DNA from 3 places in the Streptomyces sp. NPDC050161 genome. Region 3 is predicted to be linked to each of the others. Evidence: predicted binding sites of a transcription regulator. Region 3 holds the regulator's gene; each other region holds the start of a gene.

Region 1 (5,881 bases), on a different contig from region 3:
ATGAGCGATTCCAGCGCCGCGCTCTGGTGGAAGTCGAACATCACGCCGTGCCCGCCGGTGAGGTAGATCGCGTCGAAGTCCTCGACGTCGACGTCCGCCACCGGCACGGTGTCCGTCAGCTTGTCCATGAACGCACGGTCGGCGTAGCGCTTGCCGGTGCCCAGGTCGGCGAGGACGTCGTGGGCCAGGCTCTCCGGGTCGAGCGGGACGTGGCCGCCCGCGATACTGGCGATCGTCATCGCGAAGCCGGCCTGTTCGGCGACGTCGTAGAAGTGCGTCAGCTCCCCCAGCCACAGGCCGGTGCGGTACCCGGCCTTCTCGTACTCGCCCACGCTCGTGACGATGACCAGGATGCGGTTGGTGCCGGCCATGGCGGCCTCCCTCTCCGAGCTGCCGGTGAAGCCGCCGGTGCCCGCGGGCACCCCGCAAGGGCCAGGCGGCACACGCGACTCACTCCCACGGTAACCGTGATCGTTTACGCCGCAACGCGGCTCCCGCACCGACGATTTGGCCCCGTGGTCCGCCCCGCACAACGCCCGAGGGCGACACCCCCCGGAAGGGGTGCCGCCCTCAGTACGTACTCCGGCGCTATGGCCTGCCGATCCTCGGGAGGATCAGAAGTCCATGTCACCGCCGGGCATGCCACCGCCGGCCGGGGCGGCGGACGCCTTCTCCGGCTTGTCGGCGATGACGGCCTCGGTGGTGAGGAACAGCGCGGCGATGGAGGCGGCGTTCTGCAGCGCGGAACGGGTCACCTTCGCCGGGTCGATGATGCCCTCGGCGATCATGTCGACGTACTCGCCGGTCGCGGCGTTCAGACCGTGGCCGACGGCCAGGTTGCGCACCTTCTCCACGACAACGCCGCCCTCAAGGCCGCCGTTGACGGAGATCTGCTTCAGCGGGGCCTCCAGGGCCAGCTTCACCGCGTTGGCGCCGGTGGCCTCGTCACCCTCCAGCTCCAGCTTCTCGAAGACCGAGGAAGCCTGCAGCAGGGCCACGCCACCGCCGGCGACGATGCCCTCCTCGACGGCCGCCTTCGCGTTGCGAACGGCGTCCTCGATGCGGTGCTTGCGCTCCTTGAGCTCGACCTCGGTCGCGGCACCGGCCTTGATGACCGCAACACCGCCGGCGAGCTTCGCCAGGCGCTCCTGCAGCTTCTCGCGGTCGTAGTCGCTGTCCGAGTTCTCGATCTCGGCGCGGATCTGGTTCACGCGGCCCTGGACCTGGTCGCTGTCGCCAGCGCCGTCCACGATCGTGGTCTCGTCCTTGGTGATGACGACCTTGCGGGCGCGGCCCAGCAGGTCGAGACCGGCGTTCTCCAGCTTGAGGCCGACCTCCTCGGAGATGACGGTGCCACCGGTGAGGATGGCGATGTCGCCGAGCATGGCCTTGCGGCGGTCACCGAAGCCCGGGGCCTTGACGGCGACGGACTTGAAGGTGCCACGGATCTTGTTGACGACCAGGGTCGACAGGGCCTCGCCCTCGACGTCCTCGGCGATGATCAGCAGCGCCTTGCCGGACTGCATGACCTTCTCCAGGAGCGGCAGCAGGTCCTTGACGTTGCCGATCTTGGAGTTGACGATCAGGATGTACGGGTCGTCGAGCGACGCCTCCATACGCTCCATGTCGGTGGCGAAGTACGCCGAGATGTAGCCCTTGTCGAAGCGCATACCCTCGGTGAGTTCCAGCTCCAGACCGAAGGTCTGGGACTCCTCGACGGTGATGACGCCTTCCTTGCCGACCTTGTCCATGGCCTCGGCGATCAGCTCGCCGATCTGGGTGTCAGCGGCGGAGATGGAGGCGGTCGAAGCGATCTGCTCCTTGGTCTCCACGTCCTTGGCCTGCTCCAGCAGAGCGGCGGAGACGGCCTCGACGGCCTTCTCGATGCCGCGCTTGAGCGCCATCGGGTTGGCGCCGGCGGCGACGTTGCGCAGGCCCTCCTTGACGAGCGCCTGGGCCAGGACGGTCGCGGTCGTCGTGCCGTCACCGGCGACGTCGTCCGTCTTCTTCGCGACCTCCTTGACCAGCTCGGCGCCGATCTTCTCGTACGGGTCCTCCAGCTCGATCTCCTTGGCGATGGACACACCATCGTTGGTGATCGTGGGGGCGCCCCACTTCTTCTCAAGGACGACGTTGCGGCCCTTGGGGCCGAGGGTGACCTTGACGGCGTCGGCGAGCTGGTTCATACCGCGCTCAAGGCCGCGCCGCGCCTCCTCGTCGAACGCGATGATCTTGGCCATGTGAAGTGGTCCTCCCAGGACGAAGGGGGCACCTCCCGCGCCCGAAGGCGTGGAGGCGGATTTCTCCGGACCGCGCTGGCGCCCGCGACGGACGGACCACACACCGGACGGTTCCTTCCCGCCCTGCCTGCGGACCTCGCCGACGGTCCAAAACTGTCACTCTCACCCGGAGAGTGCTAACGCCAATGATTAGCACTCGACCCCCTAGAGTGCAAGCGCCTGTGGGATACGTCGGGCCTACGCCCCCCGACCGTCCCGGGCACGACAGGAGGCCCGCACCCCCGAAGGGATGCGGGCCTCCTTCATGCTGCAGTCGGTCGGCGCCTCAGCCGGCCGCCACCCGGACCATGTCCGCCTGCGGCCCTTTCTGGCCCTGCGAGATCTCGAACTCGACCCGCTGGCCCTCCTCAAGGGTGCGGTAACCGTCCATCTGGATCGCGCTGTAGTGGACGAAAACATCCGCACCACCGTCGACCGCGATGAAGCCGTACCCCTTCTCCGCGTTGAACCACTTGACGGTGCCCTGAGCCATGCCTAACTCCCCTATTACTGGCCCTTGCGCAGGACCGCACTCCGCGGACCCGGGTCAGACCTCACCCCGCGAATGGCCCGTGGGGTGTGCGCCGGAACGCGTCGACCGCCGCTGAATGTATCTGCACCGATGCCCAGCGCAACAGGTCAATCGGACGAGAATTCTGACGGCGCAGGAAGGGGCGATATGCCCTGAACTACCCATATTCCCGGGCAAGTCGGGCCGGGCATAGCGCACTTAAGCCGCAAATGCTGCACACACTTTGCGCACAACTCACCGCGATCTCATGGGCGTCGAACCGCTCACGGTGGGGGCGTGGAAGGGAATCAGCGAAATGGTATCGCGTTTTGCAGGACCCTTTCACAACTCGGAATGGCCCCGTCCGCTTATCCGCGGACGGGGCCATTCCAGTCAGTCAAGGGAAAGGATGGCGCGAATTGAACGGCGCACTCCTTCCGAGGGGGCAGCGGCCCCCGAAGGCGGTCAGCAGCCTCCCGCCACCGCCGGAATGATCGAGATGCCCGCACCGTCCGGCGTAGGCGTCTCCAGGCCCTGCTCGAAGCGCACGTCGTCGTCGTTGACGTACACGTTCACGAAGCGGCGCAGCTTGCCCGCGTCGTCCAGCACACGGGCCGCGATGCCCTGGTGGTTCTTCTCCAGGTCGCCGATCACCTCGGAGAGGGTCGCGCCCTCGGCCGCGACCTCGGCCTGGCCACCGGTGTACGTGCGGAGGATGGTGGGGATGCGGACCTTGACGCTCATGGGTTCTGCCTTCCAACGGCTACGGAATACGACTGCGGGTTCGGGGGCCGCCGGGCGAGCGGCGGCGGGCGGGACGGGTCAGCCGGCCAGACCGGCCGAGCGGAACGCGTCCAGGCTCGGGCGGATGGTGGCCGTGGGGCCCGTGGTCGGGGCGACGGCGTCAAGCGTCTTGAGGCCGTCACCGGTGTTCAGGACGACGGTGGTCAGGGACGGGTCGAGCAGCCCCTCGTCGATGAGCTTCTTGGTCACGCCGACGGTCACACCGCCCGCGGTCTCCGCGAAGATCCCTTCCGTCCGGGCCAGCAGCTTGATCGCGTCCACGACCTGCTCGTCGTTCACATCCTCCACCGCACCGCCGGTACGGCGCGCGATGTCCAGGACGTAGGGACCGTCGGCCGGGTTGCCGATCGCCAGCGACTTGGCGATGGTGTCCGGCTTCTGCGGGCGCACCACGTCGTGACCGGCCTTGAACGCCGTCGAGACCGGCGAGCAGCCCTCCGCCTGGGCGCCGAAGATCTTGTAGGGCCGGTCCTCGACGAGGCCGAGGGCGATCAGCTCCTTCAGACCCTTGTCGATCTTCGTCAGCTGCGAGCCCGACGCGATCGGAATGACGATCTGGTCCGGGAGCCGCCACCCCAGCTGCTCGCAGATCTCGTACGCGAGCGTCTTGGAGCCCTCGCCGTAGTACGGACGGAGGTTGACGTTGACGAAGCCCCAGCCCTCGCCGAGCGGATCGCCGATCAGCTCGCTGCAGAAGCGGTTGACGTCGTCGTAATTGCCCTCGATGCCGACCAGGTCGCCGCCGTAGACCGCGGCCATGACGACCTTGCCCGCCTCCAGGTCGTGCGGGATGAAGACGCAGGACTTGAAGCCGGCCCGGCGCGCCGCCGCGCCCACCGCGCCGGCGAGGTTGCCGGTCGACGAGCAGGACAGGGTGGTGAAGCCGAAGGCGCGGGCGGCTTCCACGGCGATGGCGACGACCCGGTCCTTGAAGGAGTGCGTCGGGTTGCCGGAGTCGTCCTTGACGTACAGGCCGCCGGTGACACCCAGCTCACGGGCGAGGTTGTCGGCCTTGACGAGCTTGGTGAAGCCGGGGTTGAGGTTCGGCTTCTCGGCCACGTCCTCGGGGACGGGCAGCAGCGGCGCATAGCGCCAGATGTTGTCGGGACCGGCCTCGATCCGCTTCCGCAGTCCCTCGGGGTCGCCACTCGGCAGGTCGTACGCCACTTCGAGCGGCCCGAAACAGGTCGCACAGGCGAAGATCGGGCCGAGGTCGAAACGCTCGCCGCATTCGCGGCAGGAGAGCGCGACGGCAGGACCCAGAGCGACGGAGGAAGCGTTTTCGGTGACTTCAGTAGCTTGCACAGCCATGGAGGGAGGCCCTTTCTCCTCATCTTCCTCGGGGCGCATCTCGCCACGAGACGGATTTGGCACCTTCCCTAGCCGGGAGCCTCACGCGCGCGGGACGTTCACGTCCTGGCGGCAAGACCGGCTGGAGGGTTGCCGGGGCTTCAACGGGCCGTATCCCTCTGCCCCTCTGGATGAGCGGTATGGCACTGGGCAAAATCCCAGGCGTTTGTGGTGCGGAGACCCCGGCATGCGACGGTCGTCCGCGTTGTTCAAGACTGTAACCGAAGGCCCTGACGGTTGAGATAGTCGTCCGAACCGCGAGATGGATCACATGCGCCGCTGATACGGCGCGCACCGAGGAGTCGAAGACGTGCTGGAAGAGGTGGAGCGCTGGCTTGAGCACCGCTCCTGGTCCGCTGCCGACCGCCCGCTCGGGCAGCTGCTCGACGCCAAGCGGCAGACCGGCAGGACGGTCAGCGTGGTGCTGCCCGCACTCGACGAGGAGGCCACGGTCGGCACCATCGCCGCGGCCATCCGCGCCGCGCTGATGACCCCCGATGTGCCTCTGGTTGACGAGTTGGTGGTGCTGGACTCCGGCTCCACCGACCGCACCGCCGAGGTCGCGGCGGCGGCCGGCGCGCGCGTCGTGCACCGTGACACCGTCCTGCCGCGGCTGCCCGCGCTCCCCGGCAAGGGCGAGGTGCTCTGGCGCTCGCTGCTGGCGACCCGCGGCGACATCGTCTGCTTCGTCGACGCCGACCTGCGCGCCTTCTCACCGGACTTCGTCTCCGGCATCGTCGGCCCGCTGCTGACCGATCCGGACATCCAGTTCGTGAAGGCGATGTACGACCGGCCGCTGGAGACCGGCGGCGCGCCCGGCTCAGGTGCCGGACAGGGCGGCCGGGTCACCGAACTGGTGGCGCGCCCCCTCCTCAACCTCCACTGGCCGCAACTGGCCGGCTTCGTGCAGCCCCTGGGCGGCGAGTACGCGGCCCGC
Region 2 (5,881 bases), on a different contig from region 3:
AGCGCGGTCCTGGACGTCACCGAACCCGAACTCCCGCACCCCGCATCGCCGTTGTACGACCTGCCGAACGTGCTGCTGACCCCGCACGTCGCCGGGTCGCTCGGCGGTGAACTGCACCGGCTGGCCGACCACGCGCTGGACGAGCTGGAGCGCTACACCAGGGGACTGCCGTTCGCCGACCCCGTACGGGCGGCGGATCTCGGCCATTCCGCCTGAGCCGGGGGCCGCACACGACGAGGCCCGGCCCCCGCGAAGGGGACCGGGCCTCGGTCAGGCACTACCGGATCGGCGCTGCCGACTAGTGGGAGTGACCGTGGCCGTGGCTGTGACCGGCCTCGGCCTCTTCCTCCGCGGGCTTCTCGACGACCAGGGTCTCGGTCGTGAGCAGCAGCGAAGCGATCGAAGCGGCGTTCTCCAGCGCGGAGCGGGTGACCTTCACCGGGTCGATGACGCCGGCCTTGACCAGGTCGCCGTACTCGCCGGTGGCGGCGTTGAAGCCCTGGCCCTTGTCCTGCTCGGCGACCTTCGCGGTGATGACGTAGCCCTCGAGGCCCGCGTTCTCCGCGATCCAGCGCAGCGGCTCGACGACGGCGCGACGGACGACGGCGACACCGGTGGCCTCGTCGCCCTCCTTGCCGAGGGAGTCGTCCAGCACCTTGGCGGCGTGCACCAGGGCGGAGCCACCACCGGAGACGATGCCCTCCTCGACCGCGGCGCGGGTCGCGGAGATGGCGTCCTCCAGACGGTGCTTCTTCTCCTTGAGCTCGACCTCGGTGGCCGCACCCACGCGGATGACGCAGACGCCACCGGCGAGCTTGGCGAGGCGCTCCTGGAGCTTCTCGCGGTCCCAGTCCGAGTCGGTGGACTCGATCTCGGCCTTGATCTGGTTGACGCGGCCCGCGACGTCGTCGGAGTTGCCGCCACCGTCGACGATGGTGGTGTCGTCCTTGGTGACGGTCACGCGACGGGCGGTGCCCAGCACGTCGAGACCGGCCTGGTCGAGCTTGAGGCCGACCTCTTCGGCGATGACGGTGGCACCGGTGAGGGTGGCCATGTCGCCGAGCATCGCCTTGCGGCGGTCGCCGAAGCCCGGGGCCTTGACGGCCACGGCGTTGAAGGTGCCGCGGATCTTGTTGACGACGAGGGTGGAGAGCGCCTCGCCCTCGACGTCCTCGGCGATGATCAGCAGCGGCTTGGACGAGCCGGCCTGGATGACCTTCTCCAGCAGCGGCAGCAGGTCCTGGATCGAGCCGATCTTGCCCTGGTGGATCAGGATGTACGGGTCCTCAAGGACGGCCTCCATACGCTCCTGGTCGGTGACCATGTAGGGCGAGAGGTAACCCTTGTCGAAGGCCATGCCCTCGGTGAAGTCCAGCTCCAGACCGAAGGTGTTGGACTCCTCGACGGTGATGACACCGTCCTTGCCGACCTTGTCCATCGCCTCGGCGATCAGCTCGCCGACCTGCTTGTCCTGGGCGGACAGACCGGCGACGGCCGCGATGTCGGCCTTGTCCTCGATCGGGCTTGCGGTCGCGAGAAGGTCGTCGGACACGGCCTTGACCGCGGCGTCGATGCCCTTCTTCAGCGCGGCGGGGGAGGCGCCAGCGGCGACGTTGCGCAGGCCCTCGCGGACCAGCGCCTGGGCCAGCACGGTGGCGGTGGTGGTGCCGTCACCCGCGATGTCGTTGGTCTTGGTCGCCACCTCCTTCACGAGCTGGGCGCCCAGGTTCTCGTAGGGGTCGTCGACCTCCACCTCACGGGCGATGGTGACGCCGTCGTTGGTGATGGTCGGCGCGCCGAACTTCTTGTCGATGACGACGTTGCGGCCCTTGGGGCCGATCGTCACCTTCACCGTGTCGGCAAGCTTGTTGACGCCGCGCTCGAGGGCGCGACGGGCGTCCTCGTCGAACTTCAGAATCTTCGCCATGAGTTACGTGTCCTTAGTCGTACTCTCAACGAACTGCGCCCCTGCCCCGGTTGTTTAGACACGGGAACCAGGGGCGCAGATCACAGCAATGCTGGGTGACTTACTTCTCGACGATCGCGAGAACGTCGCGAGCCGAGAGGACGAGGTAGTCCTCGTTGTTGTACTTCACCTCGGTGCCGCCGTACTTGCTGTAGAGCACGACGTCGCCGACGGAAACGTCGAGCGGAAGACGGTTGCCGTCCTCGAAGCGGCCCGGACCGACGGCCAGGACGACGCCCTCCTGGGGCTTCTCCTTGGCAGTGTCCGGAATGACCAGGCCAGAGGCCGTGGTCTGCTCGGCGTCGAGCGGCTGGACCACAATGCGGTCCTCGAGCGGCTTGATGGCAACCTTGGTGCTGGCGGTCGTCACGATCCGACCTCCCCCTTCGGAGATCTCACGGGGTTAACTGTCTGAGGTGGCGACCAGGAGGATCCGTCGTCGCGGGTGCCGGACCAGCCCATCGCCGTGTTTAGCACTCCCCTGCGGAGAGTGCCAACGCCGACACTATGACGCAGTTAGCACTCGGTCAAGCGGAGTGCCAGTCGAGCCTTTGCGCGGGTCGCCGCCCACCAGGCGGTTCCGGTGCCGAACCGGACACACCTGGACCGGACACCGCAACCCTGCCCAGGTCCGTCTCGTCTACCTCTTCGACTGCCGAGCCGACAGCCAGGCCCGTCCCGTCCGGGGACCGCGGCTCCGACGAACCATGGCGGAGGAAACAGGTGCGAGAACCCACGAGTGTGCCCCGGGCGACGGGCGGAGAGGAGAACGAGGCCGAGCGCACCATGACCTTCGCCGCGCTCGCCCAGGCACCCGACCGCCGCAGGACGGAGGCCGGGCTGCTCGCGTTCGCCGTGGCGATCACCGTCTTCGGCTATGCGTACGCCGGTCTGTCGATCAAGGGGGAACTGCCCGACGGGCTGGCCGGCTTCGCCGCCGCCATGATCGGCGTCGCCCTGGTGCCGCACCTGGTCGTACGGCGCTTCGCGGCCCGCGCCGACCCGCTGATCCTGCCGCTGGCCACCCTGCTGACCGGCCTCGGCCTGGTCCTGCTGCACCGTCTCGACCTCACCTACGAGGCCAGGCCCTCGCTGCACATGCAGCCGGCGGGCAGCGGCCAGCTGGTGTGGACCCTGATAGGGACGGCGGTCTGCGTCGGCATCCTGATAGTGCTGCGCGATCACCGCTTCCTCCAGCGCTACGTCTACCTGACGATGGCCGTCGGACTCGTGCTGCTGATGGCGCCGGCCTTCTTCGGCGCCGACCAGTTCGGCGCCAAGCGCTGGATCCTGCTCGGGCCGCTGTCGCTCCAGCCGGGCGAGTTCGTGAAGCTGATGATCGCGGTGTTCTTCGCGGGCTATCTGACGGTCAACCGCGACGCGCTCGCCCTGACCGGACGCCGGGTGATGGGTGTCCAGCTGCCGCCCGGCAGGCAGCTCGGGCCGATCTTCACGATCTGGGTCGTCAGCCTGCTGGTGCTGGTCTTCGAACGGGACCTGGGCACCTCGCTGATCTTCTTCGGCGTCTTCGTGATCATGCTGTACATGGCCACCCAGCGGACCGGCTGGGTGGTGTGCGGCCTGCTGATGGCCGTCGTCGGCGCCGCCGTCGTCGGCTCGGCCGAACCGCACGTCAAGGGCCGTGTGATGGCCTGGCTGCACCCCATGGACATCTTCCTCCCCGAGGGCAAGCGACCGCCGGGGCTGATCTCCGACCAGTCGGCGCAGGCGCTGTTCAGCTTCGGCAGCGGCGGCATCGGCGGCAGCGGCCTGGGCCAGGGGCACCCGGAGCTGATCGGCTTCGCGGGCAACAGCGACTTCATCCTCACCACCGTCGGCGAGGAACTGGGCCTGGCCGGGGTGATGGTCGTCCTGCTGCTCTACACGCTGCTCGCCCAGCGCGGGATGCGGGTGGGTCTGACCGCCCGCGACCCCTTCGGCAAACTGCTCGCCGTCGGCCTCTCCGGCGCGCTGCTGCTCCAGGTCTTCGTCGTCTGCGGCGGCGTCACCGGGCTGATCCCGCTCACCGGCAAGGCCCTGCCGTTCCTCGCCAAGGGCGGCTCGTCGCTGGTCGCGAACTGGGTGATGGTGGCGCTGCTGATCCGGATCAGCGACAGCGCGCAGAAGCGCCGCGAACCGGTGGGCGCCTTCGCCCGGGGCTCACGGCGCCGCGGCAGGGGGCGGCGCGCGGCGGGTCCGCCGGGCGACGAGTAACGGCCTGGGGGCGGCCCGCGCCGGCCGCCCCCGCGCCGGGGCTACATGTAGTCCTCAAGACGCGCCACCGCGTACCCCTGCCGGGTCGCCGTGTTCAGCACCTCGCGGACCAGGTCGGGCATGGTCGCCGACCAGTCCTCGCGGCCCCGGAAGTGGCTCAGGATGATGTCGCCCGGGTGGAGTTTCCGGTCGTCGCCGCTGTAGTCGAAGTGGTCGGGGAACGCCTCCGTGGCCCACAGCGGGAACGCCTGCACGCCGCAGGAGGCCGCGGCCTTGAGGGTGTCGAGCGTGAAGTCGCCGTACGGCGGGCGGAACAGCCGGGGCGTGTGGCCGAGTTCGCGGGTGAGGTTGTCCTGCTGGCCGCAGATCTCGGTGCGCTGGTCATCGGCGCTCAGGCCGGGCAGGTAGCGGTGGTGCAGCGTGTGGTTGTGCACGCCGTTGCCCAGCTGCTGCGCCGTGCGGAAGTAGGCGTAGCCGGCCCCGTCCTTGGCGAGGTAGTCGCTGAGGAACGCGCTGTAGGGGACCTTCAGCTCGTCCATCATCCGGAGGAAGTCCGGATCCTTCTCGTAGCCGTCGTCGAGGGTGAGGAAGACGACCTTCTGGTCGGTGGGCACCCGGGAGACGGCCTGCGGCAGTTCCTTGCCGCCGCCCTGTGAGAACCACGGCTCGGTGGTCAGCTCCGGTTTGACGGCCGGCGGTTCGGGGGGCTCCAGCGGCACCGCGTCCAGCCCCCAGCGTTTGGCCGCCGCCACCTTGCGGGCCTGTGCCCGCTCCGCGTGCCGCGCTTGGGTCAGCAGCGCGCGGGCCTCCGGGGCCAGGGCGGCCCGGCGTGCGGCGGGTTCGTTGTCCTGCTGGTCACCGGAGCGCTCCGTGCCGCAGCCGGCGGCCAGCAGTCCGAGGACGCTCAGCGCCGCCAGGCCGCGCGCCCCGCGGGATGCCGTCCCGCTCCGGGCGGGTCTGTGCCCGCTTTTGTGCTGGAAAAATCTGACAAGATGCATAACGCCGGATACTGGCAGCGCCGCCCGCCGCCACGCCGCCCGCCACGCGGCAAGGTCCACCGACCGGCCCACCGCCCCCGGAGCCGGGACGGCACCCCCACCGGGCCGTGACACCGGCCCCCGCACCGGCACGCGATGATGGGCGGGTGACCGACCTCGACTCCTTCTCCGCGCTGCTCACCCCCGAGGGACAGGCGCTGCTGGCCGCACTGCACGACCACGACCCGGCCGACGAACTGGCCACCGCGACCCGGCTGCGCCGCGACCACCCCGCGGACCTGGTGTCCGCCGCCCTGGGGCAGGCCCGGCTGCGGCAGCGCGCCGCCGCCAAGTTCGGGGCGGACGCGAGCCGGATGTACTTCACGCAGAACGGCGTCGAGCAGTCCACCCGCGCCACCGTCGCCGCCCACCGCGCCGCCCGCCTCGCCGCGCTGGGCGTGCGCACACTGGCCGACCTGTGCTCCGGGATCGGCGGCGACGCCATCGCACTGGCGCGGGCCGGGATCCGCGTGCTGGCCGTCGACCGCGACCCGCTGGCCTGCGCGGCGGCCCGCGCCAACGCCGACGCGCTGGGCCTCGCCGAGCTGATCGAGGTGCGCTGCGCGGACGTCACGGAGGTGGAAACCGCCGGGTACGACGCGGTGTTCGTCGACCCGGCGCGGCGTCAAAAGGTGCGGGGCGGCCGGATCTTCGACCCCGAGGC
Region 3 (5,881 bases):
GCGCGGGCCCCGGCGCCCACAGCCACGTCGGCGGCGTCCGCTGGTGGAACGTCAAGCACCCCGGCGCCTACGCCCAGGCACTCGCCGAAGGCCGCTCCCCGGGCGCCGGGCGCGAGGTGCTCGCCGCCGAGGACCGCCGCGTCGAACGCATCCTCCTGGAACTGCGGCTCTCCGACGGCTGCCCGCTGGACCTGCTCGCCCCGCAGGGCGCCCGCGCCGCCGCCCGCGCGCTCGCCGACGGCCTGCTGGAGGCGGCCCCGTACGAAGCAGGCCGGGCCGTCCTGACGCTCCGCGGGCGGCTGCTGGCCGACGCGGTGGTGCGGGATCTGGTGGACTAGGAGGCGTCAGGACTCGGACGAGTGAACCGATGCGGGTGCGCTGCGCCCCCGCCTACGCTCTCCCTGGGCTGCCGCTAAATGCACGCGGCGTGATGTGGAGGGCCACGGAGATGACCGCTGTGGATGAACGGATGACGACCGACGCCACCGAAATCTTCGAGAACCTGGAGGTTCCCGAGGGTTACAAGGCGGAACTCCTGTGGGGGGACATTGTGATGATGGCCGGGCCCGACTGGGTCCACAACGACATCATCGAGCGGGTGGTGGACCAGATCCCGCGGGCCCGGTGGCACCGCAAGCAGACACAGGACATCGCCATTCCACAGGAGGCCAGCGAGCCTCAGCCCGACCTCGTCGTGCTCGAACGCGGCGCGTTCGAGGGGCCGGGACGCCTCGTTCCCGTGGCGGCGGTGACGCTCCTCGTGGAGGTCGTGTCGAAGAGCAGCGTCGATCGTGACTACGGCGAGAAGCGTGCTCTCTACGCAGCGGGCGGGGTTCCCCTGTACCTGATCATCGACCCCATGGAGGCCCAGTGCGTCCTGCTCAGCAAGCCGTCGGGAAGCGGCCCGGAGGCTGACTACGAGGTGGACGTGGCCACGAAGTTCGGCCGGCCGGTGCCGCTGGAACCGCTCGGCGTCGAGCTGGACACCACGGAGTTCGAGACCCTCCCCCCGGTCAAGCGTCACCGCCGCCCGTAACGAAGTCGATCAGCTCCTCCACCCGCCCGAGGAGCGCGGGTTCGAGGTCGCGGTAGGAGCGGACGCCGGACAGGATCCGCTGCCATGCCGCGCCGGTGTTCTCCGGCCAGCCCAAGGCCCGGCAGACCCCCGTCTTCCAGTCCTGGCCGCGCGGCACGGACGGCCAGCCGGGGATGCCGACGGACGACGGCTTCACCGCCTCCCACACGTCGATGTACGGATGGCCGACCACCAGCGCATGCTCACCGGTCACCTCGGCCGCGATCCGGGACTCCTTCGAGCCGGGCACGAGATGGTCGACGAGGACGCCGAGCCTGGCGTCGGGGCCGGGGGAGAAGGAACGGACGATCGCCGGGAGGTCGTCGATGCCCTCCAGGTACTCCACGACGACCCCCTCGATGCGCAGATCGTCGCCCCACACCCGCTCCACCAGCTCCGCGTCGTGCCGCCCCTCCACATAGATGCGGCCGGCCCGCGCGACCCGGGCGCGGGCGCCGGGGACCGCGACCGAGCCGGACGCCGTACGGGCCGGCGCGCTCGGCGCGGGGCGGCCCGCGGGCCGTACGAGAGTGACGACCTTGCCCTCCAGGAGGAAGCCGCGCGGCTCCATCGGGAAGACGCGGTGCTTGCCGAAGCGGTCCTCCAGGGTGACCGTCGGGCCCTGCGCCGACTTCTCGCAGCGGATCACCGCGCCGCAGAAGCCCGTGGTGACCTCCTCGACCACCAGATCGGGGTCGGCCGGCACCTCGGGGGCGGGGCGCTGCTTCTTCCAGGGCGGGGTGAGGTCGGAGCTGTAGCGCTTGCTCTGCATGGGGTCTGCGGACCTGTTCTGTGACGAAGGCGCGGGGCGCCCGGTGGGCACGGGAGGGCGGTGCGGAGGTACCGGCATCGCGGCGGGCGGTGCGGAAGATACGGGGGCGGCGCCGGTCAGGCGGGGGACACGCCGAAACGGGCGGCGAGCGTGTTGCGCTGCTCACGGACGAAACGGGCATCCACGACAGCGCCGTGCCCCGGTACGTACACCGCGTCATCGCCGCCCAGGGCCAGCAGCCGGTCCAGGGCGGCGGGCCACTGCCGCACCAGCGCGTCCGGTCCCGCGGACGGTTCGCCGGACTCCTCGACCAGGTCGCCGCAGAAGACGACTTCGGGGGCGCCGGGCCGGTCGGCGGCGAGTACCGCCAGGTCGTGCGCGGTGTGGCCGGGGCCGACGTTGGCGAGCAGCACCTGCCGGCCGCCGAGGTCCACGGTCAGCTCGCCGTGCACGAGATGGTGCGGGCGCACCAGCAGGTCGGCGGCGTCCGCCGCCGCGTCCGGGTCGACGCCGTGCCGCACCGCGTCGAGCCGCAGGGCGTCGCCGCCGCGCGCCAGCAGCTCGTCCATCCCCGCCGCGGCGAACACCTGCACCCCGGCGAAGGCGGCGGCGCCCAGGACGTGGTCGAAGTGCGGATGGGTCAGCGCGAGATGTGTCACGTCGCGGCCGAGCACCGCGCGGACGGAGCGGCGCAGCGCGGCGCCGTCGCGCAGGGTCGCGCCGGTGTCCACGAGCAGGACGCCTTCGGTCCCCGCGATGACGCCGACGGTCTCGTCCCAGCCCGGCATCCGGCGTCTGGCGATGTGCTCACCGAGCCGTTCCCACCCGGCCTCTTCCCAAGTCGTGCGCATGCCGAGACGCTATCGGTATCGCGATAGCGTTGCCCGGCGGATCAGGGGCCACGGTCGGTGTTCCGGGCGGGCGCCCTTGCCCCGGCCGTGCTACCCGGCCGTACACTGGAGCGGTGTTTGGCACTCGACCCGGGTGAGTGCCAGGCGGACGCGGCGGCCCGGACGGCAGGACTGGAGGTGTGCGCCATGCTCAGTGAACGCAGGCTTGAGGTGCTGCGTGCCATCGTCCAGGACTACGTCGGCACCGAGGAGCCGGTCGGCTCGAAGGCGCTGACCGAGCGCCATCAGCTGGGCGTCTCCCCGGCGACGGTCCGCAACGACATGGCTTTCCTGGAGGACGAGGGGTTCATCGCCCAGCCGCACACCAGCGCGGGCCGGATCCCCACCGACAAGGGCTACCGCCTGTTCGTCGACAAGCTGGCCGGCGTCAAGCCGCTGTCCAGCCCGGAGCGCCGGGCCATCCAGAACTTCCTGGACGGCGCGGTCGACCTCGACGACGTGGTGGGCCGCACGGTCCGGCTGCTCGCGCAGCTGACCCGGCAGGTCGCGGTCGTGCAGTACCCCTCGCTGACCCGGTCGACGGTCCGGCACGTGGAGCTGCTGTCGCTGGCGCCCGCGCGGCTGATGCTCGTCCTGATCACGGACACCGGGCGGGTCGAGCAGCGGCTGATCGACTGCCAGGCGCCGTTCGGTGAGGCGTCCCTCGCCGATCTGCGGGCCCGGCTCAACAGCCGGGTGGTGGGCCGCCGGTTCGCGGATGTGCCGCAATTGGTGCAGGATCTTCCGGACTCCTTCGAGCAGGAGGACCGCGGTACCGTCTCGACGGTGCTCTCGGTGCTGCTGGAGACTTTGGTGGAGGAGACCGAGGAGCGTCTGGTGATCGGCGGGACCGCCAATCTCACGCGCTTCGGGCACGATTTCCCACTGACCATCCGGCCGGTGCTGGAAGCCCTTGAGGAGCACGTGGTGCTGCTCAAGCTGCTCGGGGAGGCCAAAGACTCGGGCATGACCGTACGTATCGGGCATGAGAATGCCCACGAAGGGCTGGCGGCCACATCGGTGGTCGCGGTCGGCTACGGTTCGGGCGACGAGGCAGTCGCCAAACTCGGCGTGGTCGGACCGACCCGCATGGACTACCCCGGAACGATGGGAGCGGTACGCGCAGTGGCACGTTACGTCGGACAGATCCTGGCGGAGTCGTAAGTGGCCACGGACTATTACACGGTCCTCGGTGTCAGCCGCGACGCCTCGCAGGACCAGATCAAGAAGGCTTTCCGGCGGCTGGCCCGTGAGCTGCACCCGGATGTGAACCCGGATCCGAAGACCCAGGAGCGGTTCAAGGAGATCAACGCCGCTTACGAGGTGCTGTCGGACCCGCAGAAGAAGCAGGTCTACGACCTCGGCGGCGACCCGCTCTCGCAGGCGGGCGGCGGTGGCGGGGCCGGCGGCTTCGGCGCGGGCTTCGGCAACTTCTCCGACATCATGGACGCGTTCTTCGGTGCCTCCTCGCAGCGCGGCCCGCGCTCGCGGACCCGGCGCGGCCAGGACGCGATGATCCGGCTCGACATCGAGCTGAACGAAGCGGCCTTCGGCACGACCAAGGACATCCAGGTCGACACCGCCATCGTGTGCACCACGTGCACCGGCGAGGGCGCGGCGCCCGGTACCTCGGCGCAGACCTGCGACATGTGCCGCGGTCGCGGTGAGGTCTCGCAGGTCACCCGCTCCTTCCTCGGCCAGGTCATGACGTCCAGGCCGTGCCCGCAGTGCCAGGGCTTCGGCACGGTCGTGCCGACGCCGTGCCCCGAGTGTGCGGGCGACGGGCGGATCCGCTCGCGCCGCACCCTCACCGTGAAGATCCCGGCGGGTGTCGACAACGGCACCCGGATCCAGCTCGCGGGCGAGGGCGAGGTCGGCCCCGGCGGCGGCCCGGCCGGTGACCTCTACGTCGAGATCCACGAGCTGGCCCACTCCGTCTTCCAGCGGCGCGGTGACGACCTGCACTGCACGGTCACCATCCCGATGACCGCGGCGTCCCTGGGCACCAAGTGTCCGCTGGAGACGCTGGACGGGATGGAGGAGATCGACGTACGGCCCGGTACCCAGTCCGGCCAGTCGATCCCGCTGCACCAGCGGGGTGTGACGCACCTGCGCGGCGGCGGCCGTGGCGACCTGATCGTCCACGTCGAGGTGCTGACACCCTCCAAGCTCGACGCCGAGCAGGAAGAGCTGCTGCGGCGGCTGGCCAAGCTCCGTGGTGAAGAGCGCCCCACGGGCCAGTTTCAACCGGGGCAGCAGGGGCTCTTCTCGCGCCTGAAGGATGCGTTCAACGGGCGGTAGGTACGTGTGCCGGGGGTCCGGGGGTCGCCCCCGGACAGGCACAGCCAACAGGCGGTGGGCCAACGGCTCGTGGGGTCGGGGCACGGTGTGTGCCCGACCCGGTGCGGAGCGGCGCGGTGGGCGTGGCACGATGTGGTCATGTCCACCGCGCTGACCGATTTCTGCCGCCATCCGATCGTGCAGGCCCCGATGGCCGGCGGCATCTCCCGGCCTGAGCTGGCCGCCGCCGTCAGTGACGCCGGCGGCCTCGGATTCCTCGCCGCCGGCTACAAAACCGCCGACGGCATGTACCAGGAGATCAAACGGCTGCGCGGGCTGACCGGCAGGCCCTTCGGCGTGAACCTCTTCATGCCGCAGCCGCCGCTCGCCGACACCGCGGCCGTCGACGTCTACCGCGACCAGCTCGCCGGTGAGGCCACCTGGTACGAGACGCCGCTCGGCGAGGTCGACGCGTGCGGCGGCTCCGACGACGGCTTCGAGGCCAAGCTGGCGATTCTGCGCGAGGACCCGGTGCCGGTCGTCTCCTTCGTCTTCGGCTGCCCCTCGCGCGCCGTGCTGGACGCCTTCGCCGCGGTCGGCACGTACACCATCGTCACCGTCACCACCCCCGCCGAGGCGCAGGCCGCGCAGTGGTCGGGCGCGGACGCGGTCTGTGTCCAGGGCATCGAGGCCGGCGGCCACCAGGGCACCCACCGCGACGACCCGCAGGCCGACGGTACCGGCGCAGGTATCGGGCTGCTCTCGCTGATCGCGCAGGTCCGCGAGGCCGTGCAGATTCCCGTCATCGCGGCGGGCGGGCTGATGCGCGGGGCGCAGATCGCCGCCGCGCTGACCGCGGGCGCC

Evidence for each region. Region 3 encodes HrcA, which represses chaperone genes, less so after heat shock. Its sites were predicted from a motif close to TTNGCACTCNGNNNNNCNGAGTGCNAA; they were not measured.
Region 1: groL (chaperonin GroEL) is a predicted target of HrcA. The motif match lies at 2,430-2,456, and genes of this name have one in related genera.
Region 2: groES (co-chaperone GroES) is a predicted target of HrcA. The motif match lies at 2,483-2,509, and genes of this name have one in related genera.

Annotation. Positions count from the first base shown of each region.
Region 1 covers NZ_JBITJM010000022.1:75,435-81,315, forward strand. The annotation lists gene ACIBK8_RS29090 (type 1 glutamine amidotransferase domain-containing protein) at 1-371, opposite strand, end outside; gene groL (chaperonin GroEL) at 615-2,240, opposite strand; gene ACIBK8_RS29100 (cold-shock protein) at 2,566-2,772, opposite strand; gene ACIBK8_RS29105 (MoaD/ThiS family protein) at 3,256-3,534, opposite strand; gene thrC (threonine synthase) at 3,613-4,905, opposite strand; SAM riboswitch class I at 4,922-5,082, opposite strand; gene ACIBK8_RS29115 (glucosyl-3-phosphoglycerate synthase) at 5,255-5,881, shown strand, end outside.
Region 2 covers NZ_JBITJM010000005.1:308,142-314,022, forward strand. The annotation lists gene ACIBK8_RS11330 (hydroxyacid dehydrogenase) at 1-216, shown strand, start outside; gene groL (chaperonin GroEL) at 299-1,927, opposite strand; gene groES (co-chaperone GroES) at 2,028-2,336, opposite strand; gene ACIBK8_RS11345 (FtsW/RodA/SpoVE family cell cycle protein) at 2,753-4,180, shown strand; gene ACIBK8_RS11350 (polysaccharide deacetylase family protein) at 4,222-5,178, opposite strand; gene ACIBK8_RS11355 (SAM-dependent methyltransferase) at 5,325-5,881, shown strand, end outside.
Region 3 covers NZ_JBITJM010000002.1:489,382-495,262, forward strand. The annotation lists gene hemW (radical SAM family heme chaperone HemW) at 1-338, shown strand, start outside; gene ACIBK8_RS05295 (Uma2 family endonuclease) at 449-1,036, shown strand; gene ACIBK8_RS05300 (DUF3097 domain-containing protein) at 1,014-1,847, opposite strand; gene ACIBK8_RS05305 (MBL fold metallo-hydrolase) at 1,964-2,698, opposite strand; gene hrcA (heat-inducible transcriptional repressor HrcA) at 2,885-3,901, shown strand; gene dnaJ (molecular chaperone DnaJ) at 3,902-5,038, shown strand; gene ACIBK8_RS05320 (nitronate monooxygenase) at 5,177-5,881, shown strand, end outside.